DNA from 2 places in the Xanthomonas sp. NCPPB 3442 genome. Region 1 is predicted to be linked to the other one. Evidence: predicted binding sites of a transcription regulator. Region 1 holds the regulator's gene; the other holds the start of a gene.
What was found. Region 1 encodes FliA, which starts transcription of late flagellar genes. Its sites were predicted from a motif close to TAAAGTTTNNCNNNCNNNGGCCGATAA; they were not measured.
Positions count from the first base shown of each region.

Region 2: a site for FliA is predicted at 1,170-1,196, ahead of AC1POX_RS18940 (GGDEF domain-containing protein). Genes of this name have one in related genera too.

Region 1 is NZ_CM161514.1:2,455,482-2,458,892, reverse strand. Features, by position in the region: gene flhF (flagellar biosynthesis GTPase FlhF) at 1-1,041, shown strand, start outside; gene AC1POX_RS10680 (MinD/ParA family protein) at 1,028-1,912, shown strand; gene AC1POX_RS10675 (RNA polymerase sigma factor FliA) at 1,909-2,676, shown strand; gene cheY (chemotaxis response regulator CheY) at 2,712-3,104, shown strand; gene AC1POX_RS10665 (protein phosphatase CheZ) at 3,104-3,411, shown strand, end outside.
Region 2 is NZ_CM161514.1:4,371,249-4,374,659, reverse strand. Features, by position in the region: gene AC1POX_RS18945 (DUF1615 domain-containing protein) at 1-923, opposite strand, end outside; gene AC1POX_RS18940 (GGDEF domain-containing protein) at 1,428-3,302, shown strand; gene AC1POX_RS18935 (Rrf2 family transcriptional regulator) at 3,411-3,411, shown strand, end outside.

The sequences.
Region 1 (3,411 bases):
GAAGCCGACTTCGATCTGGACGACGCCCTTCCGCAGATCCTGCCGCCGGCCGCGCTGCCGCCGATCGTGGTCGCCCCGCCCGCCCCCGCTGCGCTGGCCGCAGTGCCGGTGGCGGCCGCGCCGATCCCGCAGAACGACGAAGAACTCAAGCAACTGCGCGGTGAGCTGGCGCTGATGCGGCAGATGATCGAGCGCGAAATGAACCGCCTCACCGACGAGCGCCTGCGTGGCTCGCCGGTGCGCGCCCAGGCGCTGGAACTGATGGACGACTACGGCTTCGACGCCGGCCTGACCCGCGATATCGCCCTGCAGATCCCGGCCGATACCGAATTGCACCGTGGCCGCGGCCTGATGCTGGGCTTGCTGTCCAAGCGGTTGCCAGTGTCCCCGGTCGACCCGCTGGAACGTGGCGGCGTCATCGCCCTGGTCGGCCCGACCGGCGCCGGCAAGACCACCACCATCGCCAAGCTCGCCCAGCGCTTTGCCGCCCAGCACGCCCCGCGCGACGTGGCCCTGGTCACCACCGACACCCAGCGCGTGGGCGGCCGCGAACAGCTGCACAGCTACGGCCGCCAGCTCGGCATCGCGGTGCACGAGGCCGACAGCGCCGAAAGCCTGCTGGACCTGCTCGAGCGCCTGCGCGACTACAAGCTGGTGCTGATCGACACCGCCGGCATGGGCCAGCGCGACCGCGCCCTGGCCGCCCAGCTGAACTGGCTGCGTGCCGCCCAGCAGGTCACCTCGCTGCTGGTACTGCCTGCCAACGCCCATTTTTCCGACCTCGACGAGGTCGTACGCCGCTTCGCCCACGCCAAGCCCCAAGGCGTGGTGCTGACCAAACTCGACGAGACCGGCCGCTTCGGCAGCGCCTTGTCGGTGGTGGTCGACCACCAAATGCCCATCACCTGGGTGACTGACGGACAGCGGGTCCCTGACGACCTGCACCGCGCCAATGCCGCCAGTCTCGTTCTTCGCCTTGAAGATTTGCGGCGCGCTGCCGATAAGCCCTGTACTCCGGAGCACAACCATGCAGTCGCGTGAATACGCCAAGCTGACCAACGCCTTCCCCCTGTCGGCGACCCGTCCCGAGCCTTTGGGCCCGGTGCGCACCATTGCCGTGACCGGTGGCAAGGGCGGCGTGGGGAAAACCAACATCTCCGCCAACCTGGCCGTGGCGCTTGCCGACATGGGCAAACGCACGCTGCTGCTGGACGCCGACCTCGGCCTGGCCAACCTGGACGTGGTGCTGGGCCTGGCGCCCAAGTACACCCTGGCCGACCTGATTGCCGGCCGTTGCACGCTCGATGAAGTCATCATCGAAGGCCCCGGCGGCGTGCTGGTGGTGCCGGCCGCCTCCGGTCGCCGCCACATGGCCGAACTGGCCCCGGCCCAACACATCGGCCTGGTCAACGTGTTCTCCGAACTGGAACGCGACCTGGACGTGATGGTCATCGATACCGCCGCCGGCATCACCGACAGCGTGCTGACCTTCTGCCAGGCCGCCCAGGACACCGTGGTGGTGGTCTGCGACGAGCCGGCCTCGATCACCGACGCCTACGCGCTGATCAAGGTGCTCTCGCGCGAACGCGGCGTGGACCGCCTGCAGATCATCGCCAACATGGTGCGCGACCCCAACGAAGGTCGCTTGCTGTACGACAAGCTCTCGCGCGTGTGCGAAAAGTTCCTCGGCGATGTGTCGCTGAACTATCTCGGCCATGTGCCGCAGGACGACTGGCTGCGCCTGTCGGTGCAGCGCCAGCAACCGGTCATCAAGGCCTACCCCGCCAGTCCGTCGGCGCAGGCCATCGCCGAAATCGCACGCCGTACCTCGCGCTGGCAGGCCCCGACCGTGCCGCGCGGCAACGTCGAGTTCTTTGTCGAACGCATCATCCAACGGGGAGTGGCCGCATGAGCACCGCTACCGCAACCACGGCCAGCGCGCAGTACCGCGCCGTGCAGCGCAACAACGCCAACGACGTGGTGACCCAGCACGCCGACCTGGTCCGCCGCATCGCCCACCATCTGGCGGCGCGCCTGCCGGCCAGCGTGGAAGTGGACGACCTGATCCAGGCCGGCATGATCGGCCTGATCGAAGCCTCGCGCAGCTACGACTCCGAACAGGGCGCTTCGTTCGAAACCTATGCCTCGATCCGCATCCGCGGCTCGATGATCGACGAGATTCGCAGGGGCGACTGGGTGCCGCGTTCGGTGCACCGCCGCGCCCGCGACGCTGCCGCCGCCGTGCGCAAGATCGAACAGAACACCGGCCGCGCCGCCGCCGCCACCGAAGTGGCCGCCGCGATGGAAATGCCGCTGCCCGATTACCTGCGTCTGATGGAAGATGCCGCACGTGGCCAGGTGCTGAGCCTGGAATCGCGCATCGAAGATCACGGCGAGCTGGACACCACCGCCAAGGGTGGCCCCAACCCGCAGCAGATGATGGAGCGTGGCGAATTTGGTCGCGAGCTGGGCAAGGCCATCGGCCAATTGCCCGAGCGCGAGCAGCTGGTGCTGTCGCTGTACTACGAACAGGAATTGAACCTGAAGGAAATCGGCGCCGTGCTGGGCGTCAGCGAATCGCGCGTGTGCCAGATCCATGGCCAGGCGGTGGTGCGTTTGCGTGGCCGCCTCAAAGTCTTCGAACTGGCCGATGCCGGCGTCGAAGTCGACGACTGAATTTTTCGCGTAATTTTTCGTGTTAGGAGCTTGATGTGAACAAGAACATGCGGATCCTGATCGTGGACGACTTCTCGACGATGCGACGTATCGTCAAGAATCTGTTGGGCGATCTCGGCTTCACCAACACCGCAGAGGCCGAAGACGGCAACAGCGCCCTGGCGGCGTTGCGTGCCGGCCCGTTCGATTTCGTGGTCACCGACTGGAACATGCCCGGCATGACCGGCATCGACCTGCTGCGCAACATCCGCGCCGACGCCAAGCTCAAGCACCTGCCGGTGATGATGGTGACCGCCGAAGCCAAGCGCGAGCAGATCATCGAAGCGGCCCAGTGCGGCGTGAACGGCTACATCATCAAGCCGTTTACCGCCCAGACGCTGGAAGAAAAGTTGGGCAAGGTGTTCGAACGTCTGGCGGCGACCGCCTGATGAACGCGACCATGGAAACCGATGCCGAACGTGCCGCGTTGATCGAGCGCCTGCAGAACGCACTCGATGCACTGGAAAGCGGTGACCAGGTCGCCTGGCGTCGCGAGGTGGATCATCTCGCCGCCCTGCGCACGCGCCCGATGATGCAGAGCCTGAGCCGGCTCGCCCGCGAACTCGGCCAGGCGCTGGGCGAGCTGCCCACCATCCCCGAAGAAGCCGGCGAACTGGACGATGCCTGTTCGCGTCTGGACCACGTGGTGGAAATGACCGAAAAGGCCAGCCATCGCACGCTGGATCTGGTCGAAGA
Region 2 (3,411 bases), 1.9 Mb from region 1:
TCGGAGTCGGCGAAATCTGCGGTGTTGCCGGCCTCCAGTGCGCGGCGGAGCTGCCGGTCGCTCATCGCCAACTGGCTGCCCAGGCTGCGTGCGGCGCGCTCGGTGCTGCCGGGCGCATCCAGGCTGGCGCCCGGCGTGAGCAGGTCGCCGTCCAGGGCTAGCGCGATGCCGCTGGCCCTGCTCAGCGCGGCCTGGAAGGCGGCATTGCGGCTGGCGTACCAGCCGGCGTTGAAATCGGCGAAGCGGTACAGCAGCGCGTCGTAGTTGGCGGGATAGCCCAGCAGATGCTGGGTACCGAACCACAGCCCGCCACGGCGGCTGAAGACTTCGTGGCGGATCGAATCGCCGGGCGGGTAGGGGTAGCGCTGCGCATGCTGCTCGGCGAAGGCGATGCTCACCTGCATCGGTCCGGCGGTGTGCACCGGGTTGAACCCGTCGAACAGCCGCGCGCCTAGCGGCACGCTGCCGGTGAAGTCTTCGAAGATGCGGCTCAGTTCCTGTTCGGTGCGCGCGGCAGCGATGCGCGTGGCATAGCTGCGCCCATCCGGCGAACTCAGACGCAGGGCGGCATCGACCATGAAGCCGGGAATGTGATGCGCGCTGGCGCGGCGGTCGATCTCGGCACGCGAGATCTTGCCCAGGTTGGGCACGACCGGATTGGCCTGGTAGGTCGATTCCTGCTCGGTCACCGCCAGCACTGCGCAGATGTGCTCGGCGCTGGTGTCCAACGCCTGCGAGGACAGCGCCACATACACATCGCTGGCCCAGCCGGCGCGGTCGGGCAATGTTGCCGGCAGGCGCCGCGCGATATCGGCCTTGACCGCATCGGGCGAGCGTTGCGGGGCACGCGGGGCCTGTGTGGCGCAGGCCGACAGCAAGGCGATGGCGAGCAGGGTGAGCGCGCGGGGCAGGTGTGAGATCACGGCGTCTCCGGAAGATCGAGGGGCGGCAGCTGCCGTGCGGCAGTTTACGCGGCCGCGCCGGGGGAGCTTCACCCACCGGCGCGTGGGGTTGCCGTCTCGTCGCATCGCGATGGCAGGCGATCGAGCAGATGGGGTGGACTGCGTGTCGCCGTGCCTCAGGCGCATCGCGCGATAGCCAGGCGACGTGCGGGTCTGGCTGCCGTCTGCGCGCCCATGCGATGTGCTGCGCTCTCCCGTCATCCGGATTCAAGAGTGGCCCGCCTGGGCCGATAACGAACGCGACCGTTTGCGCGTCGATCACGTGCGCTGTCGTGTGCGTTGGTCATCATGACAGTCGCATCACATCGGGAAATGACCGTTTGGCCTGAATTTCCGCTGGATTCCATCGCCATCCAACCGTGGGAGTGCTTGAAATGCCGCAGCAACCAGCAAGCCGCCACGTATGCGCAGATGGCATCGGCTTGGCGTGCGCACGCTGCGGCCCGTCCTCGACATGATGACGCGATGAGCATGTGCGTGGTCCGGTGGCGACATGGGCTCGCTGCGTTTGCCTTGCTGCTGGGCAGTGGCATGGTGTCGGCGCAGCCGCAGCCGTGGAAGACGATCGAAGCGGCGACCATCGACGACCCGGTGGTCGCCTTGCAGATCGCACAGGGCGCACTGCAGCGGGCTAGCGGCGACCACGACGTGGAGGCCGAGTTCTGGGCCTTGCTGGCGCAGGCGCGCGTGCTTATTTCGCTGGAAGACAGCGAACGCCGCCAGGTGGCGCTGACGCAGGCGCGCGGAAAGCTCGACCAGCTGCACGGCAGCACCTCGCAGGCGCAGCTGTGGCTGGATATCGTGCAGGCGCTCAGCGACGTGCGCGAAAACCCCAATCGCGTCATGGTGGCGCGGCTGGAAGCGCTGCGCCAACGGGCCAGCGCGCTGGGCCGCAACGATCTGCTGTGCGAAGTCGAGGCGGTCGACATGTGGAGCATGCTCGCCTCCGGCAGCAGCGATGAATCCTGGAGTGCGGCGCAGGCCAGCTATCAATGTGCGGCGCGCGAAAAACTCCTGGGGCTGGAGCTGGATGCGTTGACGCAACTGGGCGCATTGGCCAGCCGCGTCGGTGGTCGGCCCGCCGAAGACAGCGAAACCGAAGACTATCTGCAGCGTGCGCTCGCACGCCTGCACGACCAGCCGGCGCGCTTCCAGCGCAGTCTGATCGAATACGAGTTCGGCACTGCCTTGGCAACCAGGCAACCCGAAGCGGCGCTGCTGCATTTCAGGCGCGCCTTGGCGCTCAGCCGCGAACTGCGCGACCAGGCCGGCGTGGCTGCAGCGCTGACCAGCGCCAGCGAGGCCCTGATCGAAACCGGCGATGCCGCTTCTGCATTGACGATGGCCCGCGAAGCCCTGCCGTTGATGCAGCAGCAAGGCAATATCGGGCGCGTTGCGGCGTGTCATGCCGTCTTGCTGCAGGCCTTGATCGCGTTGAAGGCTGAGGGCCTGGACGCCGAAATCGTCGCCGCCAAGGCCGCGGACGATCCCAACCTGACCTTGAACCGTCGTGCGCAACTGGTGGACGCGATCGCCCAGGCGCTGGCATTCCGCGGCCGCCATGCAGAGGCCTACCAGGAACTGCAACGCGCCAACGCGCTGCGCGCGCAGAGCCTGGACCGCCAGCGCGATACGGTGATGTTGCGGTTGCAGGCGCGCTACGAAGACGCACGTCGCGGTGCCGAAACGGCCGAGCTGCGCCGCCGCAGCGAGACCGCGCAGCTGGCACTGCAGGCGCGCGAAGCGGGCCAGCGGACGCTGTGGATCGCGTTGTGCGCGGCCTGTCTGTTGCTGCTCGGTGCACTGGTGGTGCTGGCCTTCGGCGCACGGCACCGCCGCCAGTTGTCGCGGCTGGCGATGCGCGATGAACTCACCGGCCTGCCCAACCGGCGCGCCATTCGCACCGAGGCGCAGCAGCAGATCGAGCAGGCCTTGCGCTCGCACACGCCGGGCATGCTGGCATTGATCGATCTGGATCACTTCAAGCAGATCAATGACGTGTATGGGCACGCCACCGGCGATGCGGTGCTCAAGGCACTGGCCAGTGCGTCCCGGCTCGCCTTGCGCGCGCAGGATCGCCTGGGCCGCCTGGGCGGCGAAGAATTCCTGCTGGTGCTGCCGGGCTGTGGCGAAGAGGAGATTCCCGCGGTGTTTACGCGCCTGCGCAGTGCGGTGGCAGCGATCGACATCGCCGGCCTGCCGCCCGACCAACCGGTGCGCTTTTGCATGGGCGCGGTGCGCATCGTCGCCGACACCGGGCTGGATGTGTTGCTGAGCCAGGCCGATCTTGCGCTGTACGCCGCCAAGACCGCTGGGCGCGATCAATGGGCGGTGTGCTGATCCTGGTGCACGCACCCGCGCTGCGACATCGAGGCGATGCTGCGGCACAATCTGCCGGCCGATGGCGACCGCTGGTTGCCGTGAACCGATCGAACGACCCAGGACCGCA